2 regions of the Pantoea allii genome follow, and region 1 is predicted to be linked to the other one. Evidence: predicted binding sites of a transcription regulator. Region 1 holds the regulator's gene; the other holds the start of a gene.
The links. The regulator CRP, encoded in region 1, controls carbon source genes, mostly activating them, when cyclic AMP is high. The targets are predictions, from matches to a motif close to ATGTGANNNNNNTCACAT.

Region 1 (6,066 bases):
GCGCGCATCCTCCCGGTCTGCCTGAAACCATAACCATGCTGCTGCTTATTGATAACTACGACTCATTTACCTGGAACCTCTACCAGTATTTTTGCCAACTGGGAGCTAACGTACGGGTAGTGAGAAATGATGCCATCACTCTTGATGAGATGTGCGCCCTGCCGCTGAGCCATTTGGTGATCTCGCCCGGCCCCTGTACGCCCGATCAGAGCGGTATTTCGTTGCAGGCCATTCGCCACTTCGCCGGTCGTCTTCCGGTGTTAGGTGTTTGCCTGGGTCATCAGGCCATCGCTCAGGTTTTCGGTGCGCAGATCGTGCGTGCCCGCAACGTGATGCATGGTAAAACCTCGGCGATACAGCACAATGGTGGTGGTGTGTTCCGTGGCCTTAATCAGCCGTTGACCGTGACGCGCTACCACTCTCTTATCGTTAAAGCGGATACGCTGCCTGATGAATTTGATGTCACGGCCTGGAGCGTGCGCGATGGTCAGCCGGATGAGATTATGGGGATTCGCCATAAAACCCTGGCGCTGGAAGGCGTGCAGTTTCACCCCGAGAGCATCCTCAGTGAGCAGGGGCACCTGCTGTTAGCTAATTTCCTGAATCAATGAAGTTGTGTTTGCCTTTAAGTGATTTTTTATGCATATTTCATGATTATTATTTCATCTTGACTCAACGAACCAGTTAACGAGGTTGTCAATGGCAGCGGAAAATATGGCGGTAACGCGGGAGACGTTCGATCAGGTTATTTTGCCTGTTTATGCACCTGCACAGTTTGTACCGGTAAAAGGCAAAGGGAGCCGAGTCTGGGATCAGCAGGGCAAAGAGTATATCGACTTCTCTGGCGGGATTGCCGTCACCGCACTGGGCCATTGTCACCCGGCGCTGGTTGAAACCCTGAAGAAACAGGGTGAAACCTTGTGGCATACCAGCAATGTGTTCACCAATGAACCTGCGCTGCGGCTGGCCAGTAAACTCATCAACGCGACCTTTGCGGAGCGCGTCTTTTTTGCTAATTCCGGTGCGGAAGCCAATGAAGCCGCCTTTAAGCTGGCTCGTTATTATGCCTGCAAACGCCACAGCCCGTTTAAAAGTAAAATTATTGCCTTTCATAATGCCTTCCACGGCCGGACGCTGTTCACCGTAACGGTGGGTGGACAGCCAAAGTATTCCGATGGTTTTGGTCCGAAACCCGCCGATATCGTTCACGTGCCTTTCAACGACCTGGATGCGGTAAAAGCCGTCATTGACGATCATACCTGCGCGATTGTGGTGGAGCCGATTCAGGGCGAGGGCGGTGTGATGCCGGCCACGCCAGCGTTTCTGCAGGGCTTACGTGAACTGTGCGACAAACACCAGGCGCTGCTGGTACTGGATGAAGTACAAAGCGGCATGGGACGTAGCGGTAAATTGTTTGCCTATGAGCACTATGGCGTGACGCCAGACATTCTGACCTCGGCGAAGGCGCTGGGCGGTGGTTTTCCGGTCAGTGCGATGCTGACCACGAATGAGGTGGCCTCAACCATGGCACCTGGCGTTCATGGCACCACCTATGGCGGAAACCCGCTGGCCTGTGCGATTGCAGAAACCGCGCTGGATATCATCAATACACCAGAGGTGTTGAATGGCGTGGAAATCCGTCGTCAGCAGTTTGTGGAGGCCCTTAAGGCGATTGATGCGCGTCACGATCTGTTCAGCGATATCCGGGGTAAAGGTCTACTGATTGGTGCAGCCCTGAAACCGCAACATGCGGGCAAGGCGCGCGATATCCTGAATGCGTCAGCCGCAGAAGGCGTGATGGTGCTGGTGGCCGGGACTGATGTGATGCGCTTTGCGCCATCGCTGATTATCGAGCCTGCCGATATAGAAGAGGGCATGACGCGCTTTGCCAACGCGGTAGAGAAGGTGCTGTCGGCCTGAGTTATTTCCGGCGCAGACTGCGCATCAGCCAGCGGCCATGATGAGGCCGCTGGTTCCAGGCCAAAGATGAGATCGTGTGCATCACTTTCAGATGATCAAGAATGCGCCGGACGTGCTGCTCCAGCACCGTGACGGGCCCCTCGTTAATATCTTCAACGCCCTGCAGCAGATCCGTCTGCGAACTTTCCCCATCATATTCCAGTCGTTGCTGGCAACGTTGCAGTGCAATCTCGCACCATTGCAGATAGTGCTCGGCCAGCGTGGGTGGCAGCATGGTGTGTTCGCGCGCCAGAATTGTCATGGCATTGATGTGTTCAACAATAAACTGGCAGTGCGTGACCCATAAGCGCATATCCTGCAGGTAGCGTGAGTTAAATCCCGGCTCCTGCATCGCCTGATTCAGGGAATTAAACACCGCGTTATGGGCCTGGTTGACCTTAATCCGCTGGTAAGCCAGCTTATCTGGAGACTGCTCCGGGCCGAGTAACATCCGCAGTGCGTCCTGACAGGCCTCCAGTGCATCATGCGCATTCTGACGCAACAGCGCGCTCTGCCACTGCGGCCACAGCCATAACATGCCACCAAAGGCGATCAGGCAACCCATCAGCGTATCCAGCAGGCGGGGCAATAAAAACTGTGCCCCGTTAAGGGAGAGCAGTTGCAGCGTATAAACGGCCGTGACCGTAAATCCTACCATCGACCAGCCGTAAAACTGTCGGGTAAAGCGATAGCTGATAAAGGTAATGGCCAGCATGATGCTCAACACCAGCGGCTCTGGCACATCCAGGCGCAGCGAGGCTGCCGCAATGACCAACCCGGCAAAGGTGCCCAGGGCCCGGTGCTGGATACGAACCCGGGTTGCACTGTAGTTGCTCTGGCTGACAAACATGATTGTCATCAAAATCCAGTAGGGCTTTGGAATGGAGAAAAACACCGCCAGGGCGCTGCCCAGCATCAGCATGACGGCAAAACGACCGGCGGTGCGCAGCGCGGAAGAACGCAACGACAGATAGCTTCGCAGCGCGGGCAGCAGCGGCAAACGACGCTGGCGATCGGCCATCAGGTCACGTTGATAAAGCGGCTTTTGGGTACGAAGTACCCGGGCGATGCGGCTGAAATGATAGAGGCAGAAGTTACCCACCGGATTGTCCGGATGCTGGCGGGCGATTTTTTCCAGCGCACCCAGCTGTTTGTCCATATCAAAACGGCTGGAGAGTTGGTGATACAGAATATCGTCGGCCAGCTCGCGCAGTCGGGCTGAAATCGTCCTGGCATTCCAGCGGATAACGGCTTCCGCATGGCTTTGTTCCACCAGCTTCTGGACTTCTTCCGGCTGATGCAGGCTGACGGAGATATGTTCCTGTAAATCCAGCGCCACCTGAAATGCCCGGGTCAGACGTTTATGGCTGTGATCGCGGCTTGCGGACAACATATGCATCTGTTGGTAGCAGGTGTTAATCAGGTCGACCGCTTTTTGCTGACGCACCAGCAGGGGCGGCAGGGCTTTTTCAGGATCGGTAAGCTGCGTCAGCAAGCTGTACTTTGCGTCACAGTAATTTGCCAGCTCACGGTAGATTAAACTCAGGCTTTCGCGCATCGGCTGCTCTTTCCACAGCCAGAACCAAAACCAGTTGAATAATCCGTACCAGAGCGTACCGCCGATATAGAGCAGCGGAGGCACGTAAATGGGCATACGGCCAATCAGGCTGATGGTAAAAATCGCGGCAATCAGCGTACCGGGCAGCAGTCGGGCGTGCAGCGGGCTGATTTCACCTGTGACGCCAAGGAGTAACGGCATCGCAAACAGAATCAACGGCAGAGGGACGTCTTTGAGCAGTAGCCACTGCATCAGCAAACTGCCAAAGGCAAACAGGCTGCCGCCAATAATCAGGCGCTTAAAGAAACGTTTGTGCGGTGTATCCAGGCCAGCAATATTGCAGCAGGCGGGAACTAATGAGAACAGCAACCCTTTTTGCAGATCGCCAAACAGCCAGCCGAGCGCGACCGGAAGGCACAACACCAGAGTCTGGCGCAGCGCATAGTTAACTTCGGGGTGATAAATTATTCTTCGCCACATGGGCTCAACACAAGATATTCACGGCATAATGTTGCCATCACGCCGTGAATAATAAGGCTTAGCGGGTGCCGTAAACAACGATGGTTTTGCCGTGTGCGGAGATCAGATTCTGATCTTCCAGCATCTTCAAGATACGGCCCACGGTTTCACGTGAACAACCAACGATTTGGCCAATTTCCTGACGAGTAATTTTAATTTGCATGCCGTCAGGATGCGTCATGGCGTCAGGCTGTTTAGCCAGGTTAAGCAACGTCTGTGCAATGCGTCCGGTGACATCCAGGAACGCGAGATTTCCCACTTTTTCTGACGTCACCTGAAGACGGCGCGCCATCTGTGAAGAAAGACGCATCAGAATATCCGGGTTAACCTGGATGAGCTGACGGAATTTCTTGTAGGAAATTTCTGCTACTTCGCACGCCGTTTTCGCACGTACCCAGGCGCTGCGTTCCTGACCTTCTTCAAACAGGCCAAGCTCACCAATAAAATCGCCTTGATTCAGGTAAGAAAGAATCATCTCCTTGCCTTCTTCATCCTTAATCAGTACCGCGACGGAACCTTTCACGATGTAGTAAAGCGTTTCGGCTTTTTCACCTTGATGAATCAGCGTACTTTTGGATGGATACTTGTGAATATGGCAATGGGACAGGAACCATTCAAGTGTAGGGTCTGTTTGCGGTTTGCCGAGAACCATTCGCTATTATCCTCTATTGTAATCGTGCCCAAAATACAGGGCTCTGTTTCCCTGCCAGGCGATGAAAGCGTTAAGCGTGTTTCCATTCAGGAAATTATTCGGGCTGCATTCGGCGCAGAGCGCATAATTCTTCCCGGCTTCATCTTCGGATGACGAAAAAATATTTTCAGCACTGTTTGTAGCACAGCTTTCGCCGACTGTCTTGTGTTGTCTCGCTTCAGCAATGAGGCTGATTTCTCTGGATTGCTGTTTACCAGGCAAAAGCGTACTCTGGCGCAAAAACAGGGTATTCTGGGGGCGAAATTATGCAGGCAAGAGTCAAATGGGTTGAAGGGTTAACATTCCTCGGCGAATCATCATCCGGCCATCAGGTCTTAATGGATGGTAATTCCGGTGATAAAGCGCCCAGTCCTATGGAAATGGTGCTGATGGCGGCCGGTGGTTGCAGCGCAATCGATGTGGTTTCAATTTTGCAAAAAGGCCGCAACGATGTGGCTGATTGCGAAGTAAAACTCGAATCAGAGCGTCGGGAAGAAGCCCCTCGCATCTTTACCCGTATCAACCTGCATTTTATCGTGAGTGGAAAAGCACTTTCAGATAAAGCCGTGGCGCGTGCGGTCGACCTGTCGGCGGAAAAATATTGCTCGGTTGCCATTATGTTAGGCAAAGGGGTCGCGATCACCCACAGCTACGAGGTTATCGAGCTGTGATCTCTCAGAGGCCCGCGCGGCCTCTGATTTTATTCAATGCGTTTGCCTTCCATGAGCCGTTTCACCAACGGCGCCATAATCAACTCCATCGCCAGCCCCATTTTTCCGCCCGGTACCACCAGCGTATTGATATTGGAAATGAACGATCCCTGCAGCATGGCCAGCAGATAAGGGAAATCAATATCTTCCAGACACTGAAAGTGAATGACGACAAAACTCTCATCCAGCGAAGGAATGGTGCGGGCCGCAAACGGGTTGGAGGTATCCACGGTAGGGACGCGCTGAAAGTTGATATGGGTGCGTGAGAATTGTGGCGTTATGAAGTTGATGTAATCTTCCATTGAGCGCACAACCGAATCCATGACGGCCTCACGGGAATGGCCGCGTTCACCGGTATCGCGGACCAGCTTCTGAATCCACTCCAGGTTGACAATCGGCACCACGCCGACCAGTAAATCCACCTTTTCAGCGACGTTATGCTGAGCCGTCATCACCCCGCCGTGCAGTCCTTCATAAAAAAGCACGTCCGTATCCGGGGGCAGCGGCTGCCACGGCGTAAAGGTGCCCGGCACCTGATTCCAGGGCACGGCTTCGTCGTAGGTGTGCAGGTATTTCCGTGACTGGCCTTTGCCGTGCTCACCGTATTCAATAAAGGTTTGTTCCAGCAG
Region 2 (6,066 bases), 410 kb from region 1:
TGCACAGCCGGGCTACGCACGTCGGGTCATTACGCGCTATACCACCAGCAAGCTGTTTTTCGATCCGCTACGTTTCTTACGCGGGGGCAATCTTATTGACCTCGACTGGTTGATCGATATTACCCGAAGTGAATTTCCCCTGGCGATGAGCAGTGCCGAAACGCTGTTTGCGAACGGGCGCGAATTCTATATGTGTGCCTGTCGCAGTGATGACTATGCGCCCAGTTATTTTGCGCCCACCAGTGATAACTGGCTGGAAATTATTAAAGCTTCCAGTGCGATTCCGGGCTTTTATCGGCTGGGCGTGGATCTGGAAGGAATAAGCTATCTGGATGGCGGCGTCAGTGACGCGATTCCCGTCCGGGAGGCCGCAAAACGCGGCGCGGATACCATTGTGGTGATCCGCACCGTGCCCTCGCAGATGTTTGACACGCCGCGCTGGATGACGCGCATGGAGCGCTGGTTCAACGGCAGTGCGCTGCAGCCGATGATCAATATCCTGCATCATCACGAGCAGAGCTACCGTGAAACCCAGCAGTTTATTGAGAAGCCACCGGGTGATTTACGCATCATCGAAATCTTCCCGCCGCGCGCCTTAGCCAGTAACGCGCTGGGCAGCCGGGTCGCTTCGCTCAATCAGGACTACCATCTTGGACGTCGCTGTGGCCGCTATTTTATGGCCACGCTTGGCCAGTGGCTGAGCGATGCCGAACCCGCAACCGGGCTGGATATCGTGTTGCCATCAGCGCCGGTGGCGAATGAACCGGAGCGCGCGGCGGTGATCACGCCGTTGGCAGGCAACGATGATGCCTACAGTAAAGGTTCGCTGGCATGAGGTTTGTGGATACCCACTGCCACTTTGATTTTCCGCCGTTCGTGGATGAGGTCGACGCCAGTCTGCGCCAGGCCGCGAACGCGGGCGTTGAAAAAATTATTGTGCCGTCGGTAGAGGCCGGGCGCTTTGACCTGGTTTGCCAGTTAGCCCGCGAGCATCAGGCCCTTTATGCTGCCCTGGGGCTGCATCCGATTGTGATTGAACATCATAAAGAGCCGCACCTTGCTGAGCTTGAAAGGTTGCTGCAACAGCGGCCCGCTAAACTGGTCGCCCTCGGTGAAATCGGTCTGGATCGTTATCGTGAAGAGCCCCATTTTGATCAGCAGACATATTTTCTGGATGCGCAGCTGAAGCTGGCGAAACGTTACGATCTGCCGGTGATCCTGCACTCGCGCCGCACGCACGATCAACTGGCGTTGCATCTGCGCCGTCACGATCTTCCGCGCCGCGGCGTCGTGCACGGTTTTGCCGGTAGCCTGCAACAGGCACAGGCGTTTATCAAACTCGGCTATGCGATTGGCGTGGGCGGCACCATTACCTATCCCCGTGCCAGTAAAACCCGGCAGACCATTGCGCAGCTACCGCTCTCCTCGCTGTTGCTGGAGACCGATGCACCGGATATGCCCCTCAACGGTTTTCAGGGACAGCCTAACCGGCCAGAGCGTGCCTTTCAGGTGTGGCAGGTGTTGTGTGAACTGCGTGACGAATCGCCCGAGACGATCGCCGATGCGCTATGGCATAACAGCCACAGCCTTTTTCTTCTTCCGTAATCCCGCCGGTTTACCCCTTTCTCACCAAAATGTTATAATAGTAACATTCTCAGTGCTGGCTTATACTGGGTTGACTCGGCCGGATAGCGTGCATTAATCCACTTTCTTGTTAGATGTTGCAGTTGTTTCATACTTTGATGTGACGTATGGCACATATTACCCGGCCCCGAATTGTTACTATTATCACATGCAAGGGTGATTCAACGATTCACCCCATGTTCTGGAGATCGCTATGACCGATATCAAACAGCAGGCCCTGCGCGCGCTGAAACTGATGGATTTAACCACCCTGAATGAAGATGACACCGATGAGAAAGTGATTGCACTGTGTCATCAGGCTAAATCCCCGGCGGGCAATACCGCAGCCGTCTGCATTTATCCGCGTTTTATTCCCATTGCCCGTAAAACACTGCGTGAGCAGGGAACCCCGGATGTGCGTATTGCCACCGTGACCAACTTCCCCCACGGCAATGACGACATTGAGATTGCGCTGGCCGAAACCCGTGCGGCTATCGCTTACGGTGCCGACGAAGTGGACGTGGTTTTCCCGTACCGCGCGCTGATGGCGGGCAATGCTCAGGTGGGTTTTGATTTGGTGAAGGCGTGTAAAACCGTCTGCGCCGACGCCAGTGTTCTGCTGAAAGTAATTATCGAAACCGGCGAGCTGAAGCAGGAAGCGCTGATTCGTCAGGCCTCAGAAATTGCCATTGACGCCGGGGCTGACTTTATCAAAACCTCAACCGGTAAAGTGGCGGTAAACGCGACGCCAGAGGTGGCGCAGATCATGATGAGCGTGATCCGCGATAAAGGCGTTAAAGCGCATGTCGGTTTTAAACCTGCCGGTGGTGTGCGCACGGCGGAAGATGCCGCCATCTATCTGCAACTGGCAGAAGATACGCTGGGCGCTGACTGGGCTGATGCGCGCCACTTCCGTTTTGGTGCCTCCAGTCTGTTGGCAAGCCTGCTGAACACGCTTGGACACAGCAGCGATACTCGTCAGTCAGGCTACTGATATCTCTGGGCGGCATCCGGCCGCCTTTTCTCCTCTTTCCCTGACGTAAGGGGGCAACTTTGTACCTCGCACAAGAAATCATTCGAAAAAAACGTGACGGCCACGCGCTGAGTGAAGACGAGATTCGTTTCTTCATTAACGGCGTGCGCGATAACAGCGTTTCCGAAGGACAAATTGCCGCACTGGCAATGACCATTTATTTTCACGATATGTCGCTAGCCGAACGGGTGGCGCTGACGATGGCGATGCGTGACTCAGGCACCGTGCTGAACTGGAAATCCCTGAACCTCAACGGGCCGGTGGTCGACAAGCACTCCACGGGCGGCGTCGGCGATGTCACGTCGCTGATGCTGGGGCCGATGGTGGCCGCCTGTGGCGGTTATATCCCGATGATCTCAGGTCGCGGGCTGGGGCACACCGGCGGCACCTTAGATAAGCTCGAAGCGATTCCTGGTTTTGATATTTTCCCCAGTGATGACCACTTCCGCCAGACCATTAAACAGGTTGGCGTGGCGATTATCGGCCAGACCAACTCTCTGGCGCCGGCGGACAAACGGTTTTATGCCACACGTGATATCACGGCCACCGTGGATTCCATTCCGCTGATCACCGCCTCGATCCTGGCGAAAAAGCTGGCCGAGGGCCTGGATGCATTGGTGATGGATGTCAAAGTCGGCTCAGGGGCATTTATGCCGACCTATGAGGCGTCTGAAAACCTGGCGCAGGCCATTGTCGGCGTGGCCAATGGCGCGTGCTGCCGAACCACGGCGCTGTTAACGGATATGAATCAGGTGCTGGCCTCCACAGCCGGTAACGCGCTGGAAGTGCGTGAAGCGGTGCGCTTCTTAACCGGTGCGCAGCGTAACCCGCGACTGCTGGAAGTGACGCTGGCGCTGTGCAGCGAAATGCTGATCTCCGGCAAACTGGCAGAAAATGATGCTGAGGCACGCGAAAAATTAATGACGGTGCTGGATAACGGCAAGGCCGCAGAGGTGTTTGCCCGCATGGTGGCGGCGCAAAACGGCCCGAGCGATTTTGTTGAGCGCTACGACAGCTATTTACCTGCGCCGACGATGAGCAAAGCGGTTTATGCCGACAGCGCGGGCTGTGTTACCCATATGGATACCCGCGCGCTGGGCATGGCGGTGGTAGCGATGGGCGGTGGACGCCAGCGCGCCAGCGATGCCATTGATTACAGCGTCGGGTTGAGCGACATGATTACCCTGGGTGAACAGGTGGATGCCTCCCGTCCGTTAGCCGTTATTCATGCCAGCAGCGAAGCGCACTGGCAGCAGGCCGCTGCCGCCGTAAAAGCGGCCATCACGCTGGGTGAAAGCGCGCCAGCAGCCACGCCCGTCGTGTATCGCCGGGTGACTGAGGTGGGTTAACGCGGATAGCGACTGTATACCGCACAGGATTCGGGTATACTGATCTGATCGCTTTTTTTTGACTTGTCGCGCGCTTTTGGCGCAGGAGACTGGCATGAAACGTGCTTTTATTATGGTGCTGGATTCCTTTGGAATCGGTGCCAGCAAAGATGCCGATAAATTCGGTGATGCAGGTTCAGATACGTTAGGTCATATCGCAGAAGCCTGTTTTAACGGTCAGGCAGATAAAGGTCGTAAAGGGCCGCTGCACTTACCGAATCTGACCGCGCTGGGGCTGGGCAAAGCGGCAGCGCTTTCAACCGGGCGTTTTCCGCCGGGACTGGACCCTGAGGCTAAGATCACGGGCGCTTATGCTTACGCCCGTGAACTGTCATCTGGCAAAGATACGCCGTCAGGCCACTGGGAAATCGCTGGTGTGCCTGTGCTGTTTGACTGGGGTTACTTCAGTGATAAGCAGAACAGCTTCCCGCAGGAACTGCTGGACAAACTGGTGGAACGCGCCGGTTTACCGGGCTATCTCGGTAACTGTCACTCATCGGGTACGGTGATCCTCGACCAGTTGGGCGAAGAGCACATGGCTTCCGGTAAGCCGATTTTCTACACCTCGGCGGACTCGGTATTCCAGATCGCCTGCCACGAAGAAACCTTCGGGCTGGAGCGGCTGTATGAACTGTGTGAAATCGCCCGCGAAGAGCTGACCGAAGGCGGCTATAACATTGGCCGGGTGATTGCCCGTCCGTTTGTGGGTGACAAAGCAGGCAGCTTTGAGCGCACAGGCAACCGCCACGATTTGGCCGTTGAGCCACCATCGCCGACCATGCTGAAAAAGCTGGTGGACGAAAAGGGCGGTCATGTGATTTCCGTCGGTAAAATTGCCGATATTTATGCCGAGCAGGGCATCACGAAAAAAGTGAAAGCCACCGGGCTGGACGCGCTGTTTGATGCGACCATTCAGGAAATGAAGACTGCGCCGGATCAGGCAATTGTGTTCACCAACTTTGTCGACTTTGATTCCACCTGGGGCCATCGCCGCGACGTTGCGGGTTACGCGGGCGGGCTGGAGCTGTTCGATCGCCGTTTGCCAGAGCTCATGGAATGGGTCAAAGAGGATGATATTTTGATCCTCACGGCAGATCACGGTTGCGATCCGACCTGGCAGGGCACCGAACATACGCGCGAGCACATCCCGATCTTAATTTACGGACCGAAGGTTGAGCCGGGATCGCTGGGCTATCGTGAAACCTTTGCCGATATCGGCCAGACGATCGCGCACTATTTTGACCTGTCCCCCATGGACTACGGCAAGAACATGCTGTAAAAACAGCGAAATTTTTAAAAAGGATAGAGAATTATGGCAACTCCTCACATTAATGCAGAAATGGGTGATTTCGCAGACGTCGTACTGATGCCGGGCGATCCGCTGCGTGCGAAGCACATTGCAGAAACCTTTCTGGAAAATGCCGTTGAGGTGAATAACGTGCGCGGCATGCTGGGTTATACCGGCACCTACAAAGGCCGCAAAATCTCGGTAATGGGCCACGGTATGGGTATTCCCTCCTGCTCCATCTATACGAAAGAGCTGATCACCGAGTTTGGCGTGAAGAAAATTATCCGTGTGGGTTCCTGTGGTGCCGTGCGTGCCGATGTGAAACTGCGTGATATCGTTATCGGCATGGGCGCGTCTACCGACTCGAAAGTCAACCGTATGCGCTTCAAAGATCACGATTTTGCCGCGATTGCGGACTTCGATATGGTACGTAACGCCGTTGATGCGGCTAAAAATCTGGGCGTCGACGCGCGCGTAGGGAATATCTTCTCTGCCGACCTGTTCTACACGCCCGATCCGCAGATGTTTGACGTAATGGAGAAGTACGGCATTCTCGGCGTTGAAATGGAAGCTGCAGGCATTTACGGCGTAGCCGCCGAGTTTGGTGCGAAAGCGCTGACTATCTGCACCGTGTCGGATCATATCCGTACCCATGAGCAGACCACTGCGGCAGAACGTCAGACAACCTTTAATGACATGATCAAGATTGCGCTGGAATCAGTACTGCTGGGTGA

Region 2: the regulator CRP is predicted to act here: its motif matches at 1,743-1,760, upstream of deoC (deoxyribose-phosphate aldolase).

The regions. Positions count from the first base shown of each region.
Region 1 is NZ_CP125958.1:439,520-445,585, forward strand. Features, by position in the region: gene QNH99_RS02005 (aminodeoxychorismate synthase component II) at 36-611, shown strand; gene QNH99_RS02010 (bifunctional acetylornithine/succinyldiaminopimelate transaminase) at 700-1,920, shown strand; gene QNH99_RS02015 (YccS/YhfK family putative transporter) at 1,922-3,997, opposite strand; gene crp (cAMP-activated global transcriptional regulator CRP) at 4,056-4,688, opposite strand; gene QNH99_RS02025 (OsmC family protein) at 4,994-5,398, shown strand; gene QNH99_RS02030 (phosphoribulokinase) at 5,428-6,066, opposite strand, start outside.
Region 2 is NZ_CP125958.1:848,380-854,445, forward strand. Features, by position in the region: gene QNH99_RS04170 (patatin-like phospholipase family protein) at 1-835, shown strand, start outside; gene QNH99_RS04175 (TatD family hydrolase) at 832-1,605, shown strand; gene deoC (deoxyribose-phosphate aldolase) at 1,838-2,617, shown strand; gene deoA (thymidine phosphorylase) at 2,677-4,005, shown strand; gene deoB (phosphopentomutase) at 4,100-5,323, shown strand; gene deoD (purine-nucleoside phosphorylase) at 5,357-6,066, shown strand, end outside.